One region of the Streptomyces sp. NPDC029041 genome, then DNA from elsewhere that is predicted to be linked to it. Evidence: predicted binding sites of a transcription regulator. Region 1 holds the regulator's gene; the other holds the start of a gene.
The links. The regulator HrcA, encoded in region 1, represses chaperone genes, less so after heat shock. The targets are predictions, from matches to a motif close to TTNGCACTCNGNNNNNCNGAGTGCNAA.
Positions count from the first base shown of each region.

Region 2: the regulator HrcA is predicted to act here: its motif matches at 1,987-2,013, upstream of groES (co-chaperone GroES).

Region 1 covers NZ_JBEZWO010000002.1:244,833-254,192, forward strand. Annotated here, with positions in the region: gene AB0F04_RS04700 (S41 family peptidase) at 1-1,422, opposite strand, end outside; gene AB0F04_RS04705 (hypothetical protein) at 1,468-2,013, opposite strand; gene AB0F04_RS04710 (VOC family protein) at 2,063-2,455, opposite strand; gene AB0F04_RS04715 (16S rRNA (uracil(1498)-N(3))-methyltransferase) at 2,472-3,212, opposite strand; gene AB0F04_RS04720 (nitronate monooxygenase) at 3,209-4,282, opposite strand; gene dnaJ (molecular chaperone DnaJ) at 4,474-5,610, opposite strand; gene hrcA (heat-inducible transcriptional repressor HrcA) at 5,610-6,626, opposite strand; gene AB0F04_RS04735 (MBL fold metallo-hydrolase) at 6,798-7,529, shown strand; gene AB0F04_RS04740 (DUF3097 domain-containing protein) at 7,561-8,361, shown strand; gene hemW (radical SAM family heme chaperone HemW) at 8,502-9,360, opposite strand, start outside.
Region 2 covers NZ_JBEZWO010000013.1:94,789-104,148, reverse strand. Annotated here, with positions in the region: gene AB0F04_RS29855 (methyltransferase domain-containing protein) at 1-22, opposite strand, end outside; gene AB0F04_RS29850 (polysaccharide deacetylase family protein) at 202-1,137, shown strand; gene AB0F04_RS29845 (polysaccharide deacetylase family protein) at 1,134-1,943, shown strand; gene groES (co-chaperone GroES) at 2,113-2,421, shown strand; gene groL (chaperonin GroEL) at 2,538-4,163, shown strand; gene AB0F04_RS29830 (hypothetical protein) at 4,326-5,378, shown strand; gene AB0F04_RS29825 (hypothetical protein) at 6,062-6,538, opposite strand; gene AB0F04_RS29820 (amidase domain-containing protein) at 6,578-7,756, opposite strand; gene AB0F04_RS29815 (ester cyclase) at 8,293-9,000, opposite strand; gene AB0F04_RS29810 (SDR family oxidoreductase) at 9,086-9,360, opposite strand, start outside.

The sequences.
Region 1 (9,360 bases):
GTCCATCGTGAACGCGGGCGCGTAGTCCTGGAAGCGCAGCGGGGTGGCCTCGGTGACCGACAGATCGGTGGTGTTGGCGAGTTTCAGCTGGCACAGCGGCCGGGGGCCGGGGTGGGACCAGGCGAGCCACGACGAGTCGGGCGAGAAGACCAGACCCGACACGTCACCGTCCTCGCTGCGGTCGACCTCCCGCACCTCGCCCGTCTCCCGCTCCACCAGCAGCAGGCGCCCGTCGTGGCAGGACACGGCGGCACGGCTGCCGTCGGGCGCCATGGCGAGGTCCAGCACCCGGCCCAGCTGCCCGGCGGCGATCCGGCGGGGTGTCGCGCCCGGGGCGAGTCCGGTGGCGGGCGCGAACTCCAGGGCGTCGTCGCCCTCCGCGTCCGTCACCCACACCACCCACTGCTCGCCGTCCGCGCGGAACGAGCGCGGCAGCCGGGCCCGTACACCCGGGGTCGCGGCCAGCGCGCGGGCCGGGCCGGAGCGGTGGGTGACCCAGTGCACGGAGCCGCGTACGGCGACGGCGCTGCCGCGTGCGGTGTGGTCCGGGGACGCCGAGCCGAACCACCGGGAGGCGTTCACCGGGAACGGCTGGAGATCGGCGCGCTGTCCGCCCAGCCGCACGTCCAGCCGCCGCGGCTCGGTGCCCTCCAGGTCGTCCAGCACCCACAGTTCACCGGCGCTGGAGTAGACGACCCGGGTGCCGTCGCTCGCCGCGTGCCGGGCGTAGAAGCCGTCGAGCGGTGTGTGCCGGCGCAGGTCGGAGCCGTCGGCGAGGGAGGAGTAGAGCGCTCCGGTGCCCTCGTGGTCGGAGAGGAAGGCGATCCGGTCCCCCACCCACAGCGGGTACTCGATGTTGCCGTCGAGGTCCTCGTGCAGCCGCACGAACTCCCCGTCGTCCTCGGGGTCGATCCACAGCTTGCCCGCCGTGCCGCCGCGGTACCGCTTCCACCAGGCCGCCTCACGCCCCATGGGCGCGGACAGCAGCACCGTGTGCGGGCCGTGCGCGACGTCGCCGACGGGCCCGTACGGCAGGGTGGTCGCCGGGCCGCCGTCCAGCGGGACGGCACGCGCCCAGGTGCGGCGCAGGCTCGCCTCCCCATGGGCGCTGATCGCCAGGACCTCGCCGTCCGGGGTCCAGCCGCGCACCTGCGTCTTGAGACTGCCCCAGTACGTCAGCCGCTTGGCCGGACCGCCGTCGACCGGGGCGATGAAGACCTCGGGGGCGCCGTCACGGGTGGAGGTCCAGGCGACGGTGGTGCCGTCGGGTGAGATCCGGGGCTGGGTCACCGGCACGTTGTCGGCGCTGACCCGCCAGGCCCGGCCGCCGTCGAACGGAGCGAGCCACACGTCGTCCTCGGCGGTGAAGGCGACCAGGTCGCCGTGCACATGGGGGAACCGGAGGTAAGCAGGCGATGTCACCCGATCACCCTATGCAGGGACGACGCCGCGCGGACAGGGTTCGGATCACTTGCCCTCGACAGGGCGGCAGTCCGGGTACCGCTCGCACCAGATGGTCTGGGTGACGGTCACGGTGACCGTCGGCCCGGGCTGTCCGTCCGGGGGGCCGCCGACGGGCGGCGGGCTGCTGGAGTCGCAGTCGCCGAGGCCGTCGACCTCGAACCACACCTTGCCGTCCACCTTGGCGGTGATGTTCCCGCGTACGCAGGCGCCGTTCACCGCGTGGGTGACCTTGCCGTCGACGGTGATGTCCTTGCCGTCGTCGGTCTCGCCCTCGCAGTCGACGGTCGCGACGGTCCGCTCACGCGCCGAGGGTGACGACGTCCCGCCGTTCTCCCCGTAGGAGGCGGTGCACGTGAGCCACCGCACGTCCGCCTTCTGCCGCTCGAGCTCTTTGGTCACCGTCTGGTCGGTGGTGTACGCGACGGACGCGGCGCTGACGCTGCCGGGCTCGCAGGCGACGGCGCCGCCCACGGCCACGACGGCGAACACCGCCGCCACCGCGACGCGCCGGCCGCGCGGCCCCGTCCGCATCCTCCTCAAAGCCCCCATGGAGGGGAGCCTGCCACTGTCGGGGGCCGCGCGGTAGGGCGCAAAGGCGTCAGCCGCGCAGCAGCAGCCACTCCTGAAGCTCCACCAAGTTGCCCTCGGGGTCCTTGAGATGAGCCACCCGCATGCGGTCCGTCATGGGCGCCGGGCCGTGCAGCACCGTGGCGCCGCGCATCGTGATCTCCTCGCAGTACGCGTCCAGTCCGTCCACCCGCAGCACGACCAGGGAGCGGTGGCCCTCGGCCGCGTCCCCCAGCTCGTCGAGCACCTCGGCCATCATCGACCGGTCCTGCAGGGCGATCCCCGCGGAACCGACCGCGGGGCTGAACTTCTCGTACGGCCCGTCCACCGCCCCCGACTGCGGTTTCAGGCCGAGGACCTCGCCGTAGAAGCGGTGACAGGCGGAGAAGTCGGTCACGAGCAGACGGACCTGTGCGAGTTCCACGGTGCCTCCACGGGGGTCAGGACCAGCGTCCGGTGCGTGTCAGGAGTACGGCCGCGGCGGCCGTCCCGGCGGTCGATGTGCGCAGCACACTGCGCCCGAGGCGGTACGCCCGCGCCCCCGCCTCCTCGAACAGCGCCAGTTCCTCCGGCGCCACGCCCCCCTCGGGCCCCACGACCAGGACGATCTCGCCGGTGGCCGGCAGATCGGCCGTGGCCAGCGGTGTGTCCCCGCTCTCGTGCAGCACGGCGGCGAAGTCCGCTCCGGCCAGCAGGGAGGCGACCTGCTTGGTCGTCGCCGCCTCCGCGACCTCGGGGAAGCGCACCCGGCGGGACTGCTTGCCGGCCTCCCGGGCCGTGGCCCGCCACTTGCCCAGGGCCTTCTGCCCGCGTTCGCCCTTCCACTGCGTGATGCAGCGCGACGCCGCCCAGGGCACGATCGCGTCGACGCCGGTCTCGGTCATCGTCTCGACGGCGAGCTCCCCCCGGTCGCCCTTGGGCAACGCCTGGACGACGGTGACCCGGGGCTGCTCCGCGGGCTCCTCGTGCACCGAGTCCAGCTGGAGGATCAGCCGGTCCTTGCCCTCGCTGCCGAGCACGACGCAGTCCGCCCAGCGGCCGGCCCCGTCCGTGAGGACGACGTCCTCACCGGCGCGCAGCCGTTTCACGGAGACGGCGTGCCGTCCCTCCGGCCCGTCGAGGACGTACCGGCCGCCACCGCCCACTTCGACGTGCTCGACGACGAACACCGGCGCGGTCACAGCACGCCCCCACCGGTCAACGAGGCGCGGGCGACGGCCAGTTCACCGGCCAGTACCTCCACCAGCTGGCCGGCGGGCAGCTCCCGCGCCATCCGGTGCCCCTGCCCGGCCCACAGCGCCATGCCCTGTGCGTCCCCGGCCTTGGCGGCGGCCTTGCGCAGCGGCGAGGTGAGGTGGTGGATCTCGGGGTAGGCGGCGGGCGCGTACGGGCCGTGCTCGCGCAGGAACCGGTTGACGAGGCCGCGTGCCGGACGGCCGGAGAAGGCCCGGGTCAACTCCGTGCGTACGAAGAGGGGGTTGGTCAGCGCCTGCTTGTGCAGGGCGTTCGCCCCCGACTCGTGCGTGGCCAGGAAGGCGGTGCCCAGCTGGGCGGCGCTCGCGCCCGCGGCGAGGACACCGGCGATCTGGCCGCCGCGCATGATGCCGCCGGCGGCGATGATCGGGATGCTCACGGCCTCGCGGACCTGGGCGATCAGTGACAGCAGGCCGATGCCGGAACGGTCGGTCTCAGGCAGGTCCCGGTGGGTGCCCTGGTGGCCGCCGGCCTCGACGCCCTGGGCTATGACCCCGTCCGCGCCCGCCCGTTCGACGGCCCGGGCCTCGTCGGGGGTGGTCGCGGCGGCCAGGACGAAGGTGCCGACGCGGTGCAGGGCGTCGACGATCTCGCGGTCCGGGACGCCGAAGTGGAAGGACACCACCGGCACGGGGTTGTCGCGCAGCACCACGAGCTTGGCCTCGAAGCCGTCGTCGCGTCCGCTGTCCGGGTCGCCGAGCTCGGCCTCGTACCAGGTGGCCTCGCCGGCCAGCTGGTGGGCGTAGACGTCGACGGCGGCGGGGTCGGCGTACTCCGGCTGCGGCATGAAGACGTTGACGCCGAAGGGCCTGCCGGTGAGGCTCCGGAGCTGCTTGATCTCCTGGTACATCCCGTCGGCGGTCTTGTACCCGGCGGCGAGGAATCCGAGCCCGCCCGCCTCGCACACGGCGGCGGCGAGCTGCGGCACGGAGACGCCGCCCGCCATGGGGGCCTGCACGATCGGGTGGGGGAAGAGATCGGTCAGTGCGGAGGACATGACCGCATGTTGTCACGTCCCCCGCACCACTCCGAAACCGGCCTGCCGAGTGGCATAGACCAGAAGCACACCCGGCGTCACCGCCCGTTGAACGCGTCCTTCAACCGCGAGAACAACCCCTGCTGCCCCGGCTGACTGTGCCCACCCGGGGGACGACCCCCGGACCCCCGGCAGCGGCCGGACCGCTCGCGTCAGCGCCCGTTGAACGCGTCCTTCAACCGCGAGAACAACCCCTGCTGCCCGGGCTGGAACTGCCCCGTGGGGCGTTCCTCGCCGCGGAGTTTGGAGAGCTCGCGCAGGAGGCGTTCCTGTTCGGGGTCGAGCTTGGTCGGGGTCTGGACCTCGACGTGGACGATGAGGTCGCCGCGTCCGCCGCCGCGCAGGTGCGTGACACCCCGGCCGTGCAGCGGGATCGACTGGCCGGACTGGGTGCCCGGGCGGATGTCGACCTCCTCCATGCCGTCGAGCGTCTCCAGCGGCACCTTCGTGCCGAGGGCCGCCGCCGTCATGGGGATCGTCACCGTGCAGTGCAGGTCGTCGCCGCGCCGCTGGAACGTGCTGTGCGGCAGCTCGTGGATCTCGACGTAGAGGTCACCGGCCGGACCGCCGCCGGGGCCGACCTCGCCCTCGCCGGCGAGCTGGATCCGCGTGCCGTTGTCGACACCGGCCGGGATCTTGACCGTGAGCGTACGGCGGGACCGGACGCGGCCGTCACCGGCGCACTCCGGGCACGGGGTCGGCACGACCGTGCCGAAGCCCTGGCACTGCGGGCACGGGCGGGACGTCATGACCTGGCCCAGGAAGGACCGGGTCACCTGCGAGACCTCGCCGCGGCCGCGGCACATGTCACACGTCTGGGCGGAGGTGCCCGGGGCCGCGCCCTCACCGCTGCACGTGTTGCAGACGACGGCCGTGTCGACCTGGATGTCCTTCGTCGTACCGAAGGCCGCCTCGTCCAGCTCGACCTCGATACGGATCATCGCGTCCTGGCCGCGGCGGGTGCGCGAGCGCGGTCCGCGCTGCGACGCCGTGCCGAAGAACGCGTCCATGATGTCCGAGAAGTTCCCGAAGCCGCCGGCTCCGAAGCCGCCCGCACCACCGCCGCCGGCCTGCGAGAGCGGGTCGCCGCCGAGGTCGTAGACCTGCTTCTTCTGCGGGTCCGACAGCACCTCGTAAGCGGCGTTGATCTCCTTGAACCGCTCCTGGGTCTTCGGATCGGGGTTGACGTCCGGGTGCAGCTCGCGGGCGAGCCGCCGGAAGGCCTTCTTGATCTCTTCCTGCGACGCGTCGCGGCGCACGCCGAGTACGGCGTAGTAGTCCGTGGCCACTACGACTCCGCCAGGATCTGTCCGACGTACCGTGCCACTGCGCGTACCGCTCCCATCGTTCCCGGGTAGTCCATGCGGGTCGGTCCGACCACGCCGAGCTTGGCGACTGCCTCGCCGCCCGAACCGTAGCCGACCGACACGACGGACGTGGAGTTGAGTCCTTCGTGGGCGTTCTCGTGACCGATCCGTACGGTCACGCCCGGATCCTTGGCCTCGCCGAGCAGCTTGAGGAGCACGACCTGCTCCTCCAGCGCCTCCAGCACCGGCCGGATCGTGAGAGGGAAGTCATGCCCGAAGCGGGTCAGATTGGCGGTGCCGCCGATCATCAGCCGCTCCTCGTTCTCCTCGACGAGCGTCTCCAGAAGTGTGGAGAGCACCGTAGAGACCGTACCCCGGTCCTCGTGCTCGAACGCCTCGGGGAGATCCTCCACCAGACTCGGCACATCCGCGAAACGCCGGTTCGCCACACGGCTGTTGAGCCGCGCGCGCAGATCCGCGAGCGAGGCGTCGCCGAAGGGCGCCGGGCAGTCGACCACCCGCTGCTCGACCCGCCCGGTGTCCGTGATCAGCACGAGCATCACGCGCGCGGGCGCCAGGGAGAGCAACTCCACGTGCCGCACGGTCGAACGGGTCAGCGAGGGGTACTGCACGACGGCGACCTGACGCGTGAGCTGCGCGAGCAGCCGTACCGTACGCGCCACGACGTCGTCGAGGTCGACGGCACCCTCGAGGAAGTTCTGGATCGCACGCCGCTCGGGCGCGGTCATCGGCTTGACGCCGGCGAGCTTGTCGACGAACAGCCGGTAGCCCTTGTCGGTGGGGATGCGCCCGGCACTGGTGTGCGGCTGGGCGATGTACCCCTCGTCCTCGAGGGCCGCCATGTCGTTGCGGACGGTCGCCGGGGAGACGCCGAGGCTGTGCCGCTCGGTGAGGGCCTTGGAGCCCACCGGCTCCTCGGTGCCGACGTAGTCCTGGACGATGGCGCGCAGCACCTGAAGCCTGCGTTCACTGAGCATCGCGCACACCTCCAGAAGTCTCCGCCTGCTTGCCCTGCCGGTCCGGCCTGGCACTCTGCGCGTGCGAGTGCCAGCATTCCCCGGCCCAGTGTACGGCGGTGGGGTACACCCCCGGCAAGGCTGGTCGTGCGGCGCCGTGCTCCGAGCGGGGCGCACCGCTAGCGTCGCCGTATGACGGTGACTTGGGAAGACCTCGGATGGGAACGGGTGGCCGCCGGTGTGGGGCGGTGCCGGCTGCCGGTGTGGGACTGCACGATCGGGCTGGTCGCCGGCGAGGGGGCGGTCCTCATGATCGACGCGGGGTCGAGCCTCGCCGAGGGAGCGAAACTGGGCGCGCAGGCGCGGGCGCTCACCGGTCACCGTGTGACACATCTCGCGCTGACCCACCCGCACTTCGACCATGTCTTCGGCGCCGCGGCGCTCCCGGACACCGAGGTGTTCGGCGCGGTGGGCGTGGACGCGCTGCTGACACGGGTGCGGGACCGGGAGGAACTGCGCGAGGACGGGGTGCGCCAGGGCCTGGCGGCGACCACGGCCCAGGAGGCGGCGGAGCGGCTGGTCGCGCCCGGCCACCTGGTCTCCGGCGAGTGGACGCTCGATCTGGGCGGCGACCGGCAGGTGCTGCTGGCGAACGTCGGCCCGGGGCACACCGCGCACGACCTGGCGGTGCTGGTGCCCGGTGATCCTGAGGTGGTGTTCTGCGGGGACCTGGTCGAGGAGTCCGGCGAGCCGCAGGCGGGCCCGGACGCGGTGCCGGCGCAGTGGCCTGCCGCCCTCGACCGGCTGCTGGACCTGGGCGGCGAGGACGCGGTGTACGTGCCCGGTCACGGAGCGGTGGTGGACGCGGCGTTCGTGCGGGCGCAACGGGACGCGCTGGCGGCGCGTTTCGGCGTGTCGCGGTGATCGCCGTCGGCCTTCTCCTATCGTCATTCGAATGCGCCAGTACTCCGCCGATCTGACCCCGCCGTGGAAGAAGCCGAAGCCGGTGCCCGAGGTGGCGGCGGAGCCGGGCCTGGTGGTGGAGGAGCCGGGGACCGGTTTCTGCGGCGCGGTGATCCGCTGCGAGGCGGGCACGGTGACGCTGGAGGACCGCTTCGGCAAGCACCGGGTGTTCCCGATGGAGCCGCGCGGCTTCCTGCTGGAGGGCAGGGTGGTGACCCTCGTCCGCCCCGCGCCCGGCGGCCCGGCGCGTCCCGCCCGCACGGCCTCGGGGTCGGTCGCCGTGCCCGGCGCACGCGCCCGCGTGGCCCGCGCCGGCCGCATCTACGTCGAGGGCCGCCACGACGCCGAACTGGTCGAGAAGGTGTGGGGCGACGACCTGCGCATCGAGGGCGTGGTCGTGGAGTACCTGGAGGGCGTCGACGACCTGCCGTCGATCGTCTCCGGGTTCGCCCCCGGGCCGGACGCGCGGCTGGGCGTCCTGGTGGACCACCTGGTTCCGGGCAGCAAGGAGTGGCGCATCGCACAGGCGGTGACGAGCGAGCACGCGCTGGTCGTGGGCCACCCCTACATCGACATCTGGGAGGCGGTGAAGCCGTCGTCGCTGGGCATCACCGCCTGGCCCCGGGTCCCGCGCGGCCAGGACTGGAAGACGGGTGTGTGCCGGGCCCTGGGCTGGCCGGAGAACACGGGCGCGGCTTGGCAGCGGATCCTGTCGGGCGTCCACTCGTACAAGGACCTGGAGCCGGAACTGCTGGGCAGAGTGGAAGAACTGATCGACTTCGTCACTGCGTAGCGGCTAGTGGCCCAACCGCCTGACAGCGGGCCTGCACGCCGCCCTGGCTGCGGTCCTGCGCACCGCCCAGCTGCGGGCATGCGCACCGCCCCAGCTGCGGGCATGCGTGCCGCCAGGGGCGATGGGCCGACCCGAGCACCTCAGTCCACGAGGTCCCGGACAACCCCGTCCGCCAGCAACCGCCCGCGCAAGGTCAGCACAGCCCGACCCTCCGCATACGGCTCTTCCTGGAGCAGCCCTTCGGACAAGGCCCGCCGGGACGCCGCAAGCCCCTCCTGCCGCAGCAGCGACAACGGCACCCCCTCCCGCAGCCGCAGCTCCAGCAGAATCCGCTCGACCCGCCGGTCCTCCCCCGACAGCACCTCACGCCCGGCCCCCGGCGACCTCCCCGAAGCCAGCGCGGCCGCGTACGCCCCCGGGTGCTTCACGTTCCACCACCTCACCCCGCCCACATGGCTGTGCGCACCGGGCCCGGCCCCCCACCAGTCGGCTCCCCGCCAGTACAGCTCGTTGTGCAGACACCGCCCGGCCTCCGAGGTCGCCCAGTTCGACACCTCGTACCACTCGAAGCCCGCGCCGGAGAGCACCTCGTCCGCGATCAGGTACCGGTCGGCGTGGACGTCGTCGTCGGTCATCGGCACCTCGCCCCGGCGGATCCGGCGGGCCAGCTGCGTGCCCTCCTCGACGATCAGGGCGTACGCGCTGACATGGTCCGGCCCGGCGCCCAGCACCGCGTCCAGCGAGGCCCGCCAGTCGTCGTCGGACTCCCCGGGGGTGCCGTAGATCAGGTCGAGGTTGACGTGCTCGAACCCGGCCGCCCGCGCCTCCGCCACACAGGCCTCGGGCCGCCCCGGGGTGTGCGTGCGGTCCAGCACCTTCAGCACGTGCTGCCGCGCACTCTGCATCCCGAAGGAGATCCGGTTGAAGCCCCCCTCGCGCAGGGCGGCCAGGTACGCGGGATCGACCGACTCCGGGTTCGCCTCGGTCGTGACCTCGGCG
Region 2 (9,360 bases), on a different contig from region 1:
GGAGGAGGGCGAGGTCGTTCACCGGATCATTGTCGGCCACGGGGGCAGGGGCCGGACCGGCGGTGGCCGGTCCGGTGCGAGCGACGGCTGAGCGGGCCGCTCGTGGCGTGCGGCCGGTGTGTGGGCCGGTCGGGGGATGACGGGACGCCGGCCGAGGTGTCGGACCGGGCCGACGGCAGGGGGCTGCGAGGATCCGGCATCATGCGAGCAGTCGTACAAAATGACAAAAGGTGGGCGACGGGACGGGCGTCCGCCGGCGTACGGATCGTCGTCGCCGTGCTCGTCCTCGCCGCCATCGCCTCCGGCTGCGCGCAGGACGGCGGCGACCAGGTCACCCCGGCCGGCGGCCAGCAGCCCCTCGACGCACCCCCGGCCCGCGCGCTCGACTCCTACGCCACCAAGCTGCGCGCCGCGCAGGCCGCCCGGGTCGCCGCCGCGCACCGCTGGGGTCTGCGCAAGGTCCCGTCGGCCGCCCCGCCCGCCCCCGCGAAGAAGCCCAGGGTCAGGACCCGCAAGGGCTTCGAGGTGGACGGCCACCGGAAGCTGGACCTCCCGCCCGTCTTCACCAGGATCCCCACCCGGGACAAGGTCGTCTTCCTGACCATCGACGACGGCGCGGAGAAGGACCCGGCGTTCCTGCGGATGATGAGCGAGCTCGACGTCCCCTACAGCGCCTTCCTCAGCGGCTACCTGGTCAGGAACGACACCCGCTACTTCCGGAAGATGCAGTCCCGGGGCGTGGTCCTGCACAACCACACCCTCAACCACCCCAACCTGCGGGGCATGTCCTACCGGAAGCAGAAACGCGAGATCTGCGGCATGCAGCGCTACATGGAGAGGCGGTTCGGCACCCGCCCCACCCTCTTCCGCCCGCCCTACGGCAGCTACGACCGGGCGACCCTGCGGGCCGCCAGGACTTGCGGCATCACCTACGTGCCCCTGTGGAACGAGGAGGTCTTCGCCGACCACTGGGAGTACCGCGACGGGGGCCGGAAGCTGCATCCGGGTGACATCGTCCTCACGCACTTCCGGGGTCGTGACCAGTGGAAGGGCACCATGGCCGACATGATCCGCCGATTCCTGAACAAGGTCACGGCCCAGGGGTACGCGGTCGGGCGGCTGGAGGACTACCTGTGAGGCGCCGGGCGGCCGTACTGCTGTGCGCGTTCCTGCTGTCCGGCTGCTCCGGGGCGGCGGGAGAGCGGCCGGGCATCGCCGACGGCCGGGCCCGGGCCCCGGCGCGCGAGGTGAACGACACGCGGCGGCTGCCGCCCGTGGTGGACCATGTCGCCACCCGCGAACCCGTCGTCTTCCTCACCTACGACGACGGCGCCGCACGCGACCCCCGCTTCGCGGGCCTCGTCCGCGAACGGCGGCTCCCGGTCAGCCTGTTCCTCACGGACAGCGTCACGGGGCCCGGCTACGGCCACTTCGCCCGGCTGCGCGCGGTCGGCGCGTCCCTCCAGAACCGCACCCTCGACCACCCCGCCCTGCGCGGCCTGCCCTATGCCGGCCAACGCGCCGAGATCTGCGGCCAGCAGCACAAACTCCGCTCCCGCTTCGGCACCGTCCCCCGCCTCTTCCGCCCGCCCTACGGCACGTACGACACCACGACCCTGCGCGCCGCCGCCGACTGCGGCATCACCGCGGTCGTCCTGTGGCGCGCGTCCCTGAACGCCGAGGGCGAACTGACGTACATCCGCGGCGAGCGTGGGCTGCGGGCCGGCGACATCGTCTCGGTGCCGTCGGACGGGACGGAGCCGCGCACCCTGGCCGCACGGACGCTGCGGCTGCTGCGGGAGATCGAGGCCAGGGGGCTGCGCGTGGGGCGGCTGGAGGATCACGTGGAGGGTCGCCCGCAGGGCCACTCGGAGGCCCACTCGGAGGACCACTCGGAGGACCACCGGGAGGACGCGGCTGCCCGACGCGCCGCAGGCAATTAGCAGTCCGCTTGACCGAGTGCTAATCGCAGTCATAGTCTCGGCTCTGGCACTCCCCCTAGGAGAGTGCCAACACAGCGACGGGCAGGTCCGGCACCCGCGACGACGGATCCACCTGGTCGCCACCTCAGACAGTTAACCCCGTGAGATCTCCGAAGGGGGAGGTCGGATCGTGACGACCACCAGCTCCAAGGTTGCCATCAAGCCGCTCGAGGACCGCATCGTGGTCCAGCCGCTCGACGCCGAGCAGACCACCGCCTCTGGCCTGGTCATCCCGGACACCGCCAAGGAGAAGCCCCAGGAGGGCGTCGTCCTGGCCGTGGGCCCGGGCCGCTTCGAGGACGGCAACCGTCTTCCGCTCGACGTCTCCGTCGGCGACGTCGTGCTCTACAGCAAGTACGGCGGCACCGAGGTGAAGTACAACGGCGAGGAGTACCTCGTCCTCTCGGCCCGCGACGTGCTCGCGATCGTCGAGAAGTAATTCACCCCAAGCACATTGCTTTGAACTGCGCCCCTGGCCCCCGCGATCGCTAAGAAGCCGGGCGCCCGGGGCGCAGTGCCGTATATCCCAGATTCCGGAAGAGGGCTCACGCTCCCATGGCGAAGATCCTGAAGTTCGACGAGGACGCCCGTCGCGCCCTCGAGCGCGGCGTCAACAAGCTTGCCGACACGGTCAAGGTGACGATCGGCCCCAAGGGCCGCAACGTCGTCATCGACAAGAAGTTCGGCGCTCCCACCATCACCAACGACGGTGTGACCATCGCCCGTGAGGTCGAGGTCGAGGACCCGTACGAGAACCTCGGTGCCCAGCTGGTCAAGGAGGTGGCGACCAAGACCAACGACATCGCGGGTGACGGTACGACCACCGCGACCGTGCTCGCCCAGGCGCTCGTGCGCGAGGGCCTGAAGAACGTCGCCGCCGGTGCCTCCCCGGCCGCCCTGAAGAAGGGCATCGACGCCGCCGTCGCCGCCGTTTCCGAGGACCTGCTCGCCACGGCCCGCCCGATCGACGAGAAGTCCGACATCGCCGCCGTCGCCGCGCTGTCCGCCCAGGACCAGCAGGTCGGCGAGCTCATCGCCGAGGCGATGGACAAGGTCGGCAAGGACGGTGTCATCACCGTCGAGGAGTCCAACACCTTCGGTCTGGAGCTGGACTTCACCGAGGGCATGGCCTTCGACAAGGGCTACCTGTCGCCGTACTTCGTGACGGACCAGGAGCGCATGGAAGCCGTCCTGGACGACCCGTACATCCTCATCACGCAGGGCAAGATCTCCGCCATCGCCGACCTCCTGCCGCTGCTGGAGAAGGTCATCCAGTCCAACGCCTCCAAGCCGCTGCTGATCATCGCCGAGGACGTCGAGGGCGAGGCCCTCTCCACCCTCGTCGTGAACAAGATCCGCGGCACGTTCAACGCCGTCGCCGTGAAGGCCCCCGGCTTCGGCGACCGCCGCAAGGCGATGCTGCAGGACCTGGCCGTCCTCACCGGCGCCACGGTCGTCTCCGAGGAGGTCGGCCTCAAGCTCGACCAGGTCGGTCTCGACGTGCTCGGCTCCGCCCGCCGCATCACCGTCACCAAGGACGACACCACGGTCGTCGACGGCGCCGGCAACAAGGACGACGTGCAGGGCCGCGTCGCCCAGATCAAGGCCGAGATCGAGTCCACCGACTCCGACTGGGACCGCGAGAAGCTCCAGGAGCGCCTCGCGAAGCTGGCCGGCGGCGTGTGCGTCATCCGCGTGGGTGCCGCCACCGAGGTCGAGCTCAAGGAGCGCAAGCACCGTCTGGAGGACGCCATCTCCGCGACCCGCGCCGCGGTCGAGGAGGGCATCGTCTCCGGTGGTGGCTCCGCGCTCGTCCACGCCGTGAAGGTCCTCGAGGACAACCTCGGCAAGACCGGCGACGAGGCCACGGGTGTCGCCGTCGTCCGCAAGGCCGCCGTCGAGCCGCTGCGCTGGATCGCCGAGAACGCCGGCCTGGAGGGTTACGTCATCACCTCCAAGGTCGCCGAGCTCGAGAAGGGCCAGGGCTTCAACGCCGCCACCGGCGAGTACGGCGACCTGGTCAAGGCCGGCGTCATCGACCCGGTCAAGGTCACCCGCTCCGCCCTGGAGAACGCCGCCTCCATCGCCTCCCTCCTCCTCACGACCGAGACCCTGGTCGTCGAGAAGAAGGAAGAGGAGGAGCCGGCCGCCGCGGGCCACGGCCACGGCCACGCCCACTGAGGCATGACGGCTGAGGGCTGACGACGTTGGCCCGCCCGAGCCCGAGCGAAGGCCCGGCACCCCGGAAACGGGGCGCCGGGCCTTCGCCGTTCCGGCCCGCCGGTCCTGGAACCGGCGAGACCGTCACCGGCCTCCTACACACCGGAACCGAAGGGGGATGCGATGAGCCAGGCGCTCTACGAGGAACGGTCCCGGAATCCGCTGGCGCGCACCGCGGAACTCACCGACGTCCGGCTGCGCAGGGGCGGCCGGACCACACCGCTGGAAGAGCTGAACCTCGCCGCCATGGCCGAGGCGTATCTGCGGGGGCGCTGGCTCGGCGGCGGCGGAACCGAACGCCCCCTGGAGTCGCTGGCGCAGGGCCCGGGCGTCGTCCCGGTCACCCGCGTGACCGGCACGACCGCGCCCCTGAAGGTGCGCCGCACCGCCGACTTCGCCCACGCGCTGGGGGAACTGGCCGTGCGCAGGTGCGGCGGGGCGGACCAGGTGGCCGCACTCGCCGAGCGGGCCCGGGTGGAGGGCGTGCCCCTGTGGATCGCCCGCCGGTACGCGCCGGGTCCCGCCGGGACGGTCGCCGTCGCCGTGGACCGGCGCCTGGTCCGCGTGGACGTCTGGGGCCCGCACGCTCCCGCCGTACGGCTCCGCGCACCGTGGGGTCATCGCCCCGACGCGGCCGACCGGACGGGCGGCCTGGTCATGACCGTCGGTGACAGCGCGGCACGGCTCGAACTGCGCAAGAGGATGCGCAAGTCCAAGAGCAGCGTCGAGATCCGCCTGCCCGACCGGCACTGGACACTGCGCCGCGAGAACGCCGAGAGCTCGTGGCTGCTGCGCGACGACCGGCGCGTCGCCCTGCTGACCCGCCCCTCACGGTGGCCCGGCCCTCCGCCCGGCACGGTGCTGCTGCCGCTGGCCGACGTGCACCACGAGAGCCCCGACCCCCTGGACGCCGTCATGGCGCACGCGGTCGCCGTCTCCTTCGGCCTGGGCGACACGACGGGCCTGGCCCGGTTCCGTGCCGTGAGGTCCCGCCGGGAGACGGACGACGAACTCTGGCAGCGCCCCTGGTTCAGCAACCTCGGCCGCGACCGCGACGACAACGAACCCGGCGGTGGCGACGGCTGGGGCAGCGACGGCGGGGACGGCGGCGACGGGGGAGGGGGCGGCAGCGACGGCGGCGGCGGGGACGGAGGAGGCGGGGGCGGCGGAGATTAGCCGTCCCGCGACCCACGGCTCCCGCGTCCCGAGAAGCCTTCGCCCGGGGCGGCTCACCAGGACGCGCAGTGGGAGTGGAGGCTGGCGCGAGCCGCAGCCCTGAAGTGGTCCCAGGTACGCAACTTCCGCCGGCTGTCCTCCATCACCGTCCCCCTCGGCACCGTACTCGTCGCCGCCGCCACCGCATTCGCCACGGGGGTCGCGGGAGCCTGGGCCCAGCAGGAACTCCAGCCCCCGCCCGGCGGCCCGTCACCGTCATCGACCGCCCCGGCTCAACCCGTGGGCCAGCCCGCACCCTGACCGCCGATGCCCCGGTCCTCTGTTTCCCCGGGCAGCAGCCGGCACGGATGTCCGTCTTCAAGCCCGTCGCGCGACGACGTCACGGAAAGCCGGTCGGGTCGTCCCGGCACGTTGTGACGTCGTTCCGTGCCGTCCGCATGAGAACGGGCCAGGCGGCGCGGGGACGTTCTGTCCCTCACGTGCCGCCGTGCACCGCCCACGGGGTCCATCGCATACGGCACCTCGGCCAGAAAGCAGTCGGCACCGAACCGCTCGGCCGGTGGTCGGCGAGAGCACCGTGCCCGTCCGGCTTCGGACGGGGCCACGCCGTCCGGCTTACGGTGTGTCCGGCCGGGTGATGGCCCGGTCCGAGATGTCGGATCGCGCCACCACGACGGTGTTCGTCAGGAACGCGGCTTGTCGGTCGCGGCGGATTCCTTGCCCGGCTCAGCGGGCTGGTCGGTGAAGACCGTCAGGTGCCACGTTCCCTTCTCCCGTGTGACGGTGAAGGTGTCCCGCAGGGGCTCGCCCTTCTTGTCCTCGGCGAGGAGGCGGGCCGAGCCGACGTCCGGACCCATGTCGTGCTGGATCCGCACGTCCTTGATCCTCCAGCCGCGTCCGCCCCGGTCGGCGAGGATCCGCTCGGCCTCCTGCCGGGACCATTCCTCGTCCTCGACGCCCCCGACCGAGATCAGCTCGGAGGCGTTGCGGGAGTTGAGGGCCTGGACATAGGCCTCGACGGCATCACGGGCCCCGTCGGAGGATGCCGATGCCGAAGACGAGGGTGCCGAGACCGCGGGCGGGGCTTCATCGTCCTGGGACGAACAGCCGGATGCGACAACCAGAGCGGCCGCCACGGCCAAGAGGCGTCGACGTTGCACAGCACACTCCTGCTTTCCGGTGAGGGGACGGGCAACCTGTCAGGTGCGGTGCGCATACCACCAGGCACGCGGGTAGTCGGAGAGGATCTTCTTCAGGCTTTTGTTGTGGGTGTCGCCGGTGTGGTAGGTCAGATACGGCGTACCGCGGTACTTCTTCGTGACGATCATGGTGTGATCGATGTTGTTGTTGCGGTTGAAGTCGGCCTGGAGAACATCGGCCGAGGCCAGCTTCCACACGTTGCTGAGTATCTTGGTCCGCTTCGAGTGCTTCTTCGCGAACCAGTACCAGTTTTCGGCCCCGGCCCACGTGTAGCTGGTCGTGAAATTCGTCGGCCCGTAGAACCAGTACTTGTTGCTCTTCCGCTGGATGATGGCGCCGCCCTTGGGCCCCCAGCCGCCGGCCAGCATCGCCTGGGAGATGAAGTTGGTGCAGTCGTTGCCGTACGTGCGGTAGGCGTCGTTGTGGTTGTTCCAGTACTTGTTGGCGTAGGACACCATCTTGCCGTAGTTGTAGTTCGCCGTAACCGTGGGTTTGACGTTGTCGACGCTGTTGTCGGGCAGCGGTTCGACGTCAGCCCCGGCGTCCTTGCTCCCTTCGGCCTCGTCCGGCGTCCCGCCCCCGTCGTCGACGGCGGGGTCGACGTCCACGTCGGCCACCTGGGTCGTTGCGGTCGGCCCGCCTTCCGCGTCGGCCTCGTCGGCCGACAGCAGCCAGGCACCGTCGGGGCCCTGGGTGAACTGCACCGTGTGGGGGAGTGACAACTCCTCGTACTCCGGCGCGCCTTCTTCGACTTCCTGAGGTGTGAACGGGAGGTACAGGCGGGTGTGCTCGGTGAGTTGAAGCGTTGCCGACTGGCCGGTGACGCTCGCGTCGGTGACCTTCACGTCAACCTCCGCTCTCGTATAGCCGCCGTCGGCTTCCTCGTACCGCCGGCCTTTCTCCGCCAGGGCGGCGAACTCGTCCTGTACCTGGGCCGTCATGGAGCGAGTCGCCTGAACCTGCCCGCGGGCGGACTTCACCGCAGGACGGGCCGTTGTCAGCAGGTCGGCCCGCTGCTGAAGGTAGCCCTCGGCGAGCTGGGTGAGTTCGGTGGTGTCGGCGCCCGCCGACGGAGTCGCCGCGGGCGAGGGCGTCTGAGCGTGTGCGGGTGTGCCGATGAGCGTGAGTGTCGCCGCCACCGTGGTCGCGGCCAGGGCGATGACAGGTCTGTGCCCCATGGTGCGCATGAATCCCCCTGCATGAGCTGACTGGTCGGCCTCAGCCTGTATGGCAGGAGATCGAATGCGAACACGTCGTTCCCGTACGGCGGATTCCGGATTCAGGAATGGCCGATTCCTGGTCGAGGTGTTTTCGATATACGTCAGATAGGGCCCTGCTGAGACAGGTTCTCACGGGTTTCGCAGCTCGAGGGGTTCACTTTGTGCCGCTGAGAACTGCAGCAGCGCGCGGGAAGCCGGTCGGGAGGAAGGTGGTGATCCTGCCCTGACGACAGGCCCAGAATCCTAGTCGTCCCCACTGACAGCGACGCCCGGGCGTTTCGGCTGCGGCGGCACTGTGAGGCCTGGCCGCCATGCTGCCGACGCCGGGCCACGCAGCGCACTCGGTGCATCGCGCTCACGGCCACCGCTTCCGGCTGCCTGCCCTCCGGACATCGTGCCGTGTCGGCACAGCCGCCGCTCAGACAGAGCATGGACACCGCACAACCTCGTGAGTGCACCATCGACGCGTCGGCCGGCCGAAGCAGCCCCCGAGGTCAGAGCTCCGCAGGATCCAGCACCCCAAGCTGCTGCATCAGCCCCAGCCGGTCGTACTGCCACCAGCCCTCGGCGATCTTCCCGTCCGGAGTGCAGCGGTGGACGGTCGTCCCCGTCATGGTGACCTCCTGCCCGGTCGGCGGGATCCCGAGGAACTCCCCGGTGTGCCGCCCGTGGAAGGTCCACCGCGTGCACACCCGGTCGCCCTGCGCCATCTGGTCCTCGAGGGTGAACGAGAAGTCGAACCCGCCCCGCCACACCTCCACCTCGCGCCGGACCGCGTCCAGCCCGATCACGTCCTGCACATTGGCGGGATCGTGGTCGTGGTAGTCCTCGATGAACACGTCGTTGAACGGCGGCGCGTCCCCCTGGCCCGGCGCGAGCTCGAAGAACCTGCGCGCGGTGGCCGCGTACAGCTGCTCGTCCCGCACCACGTCCAGGTCCGTGAAGGTCGGCGTCTCCTCGCAGAGCGCCACCATGTCCTGGAAGATCCGGTCGGTCTCCGGCAGCCCGGAGTTGCGCATCGCCTCCTCGTACGACGGGAACTCCACGATCTCCACGATGTGCGAGGCATCGGCCCGGTCCTTCGCCACCACGCTGTGCGACGCGGTCCGCTTCCCCTTGGTCTGCTCGACCCACCGGTCCATCAGCCGGTTCATCTCGTCGAGCCGGCTGGTCCTGCATTCGATGAGCTGTACGAAGGTCATGGCCTCGCCTCCGGCCCCCCTGGGTCCGGCTGAACAGCTCCATTGTCCCAACAGGGGCCGCCCGTCGCCTCTCGGCCCAAGCCTCCTACTGCGGCCCGTACTTCCGCCCCGTCCTGGAGGAGACGGCGCCCAGCATCCCCCGCGGCACCAGCTTCGCCGCCCCCATCAGCGCCTTGTAGCGCGGGTCCGGAATGGACAGCGTCCTGCCGCGGGCCAGATCGTGCAGCGCCGCCGCCACCAGCTTGTCCGCGTCGAGCCACATCCAGCCCGGGATGTTGTCAGTGCCCATGCCGGCCCGCTCGTGGAACTCGGTGCGCACGAACCCCGGGCAGAGCGCCATCAGCCGTACGCCGCTGCCGG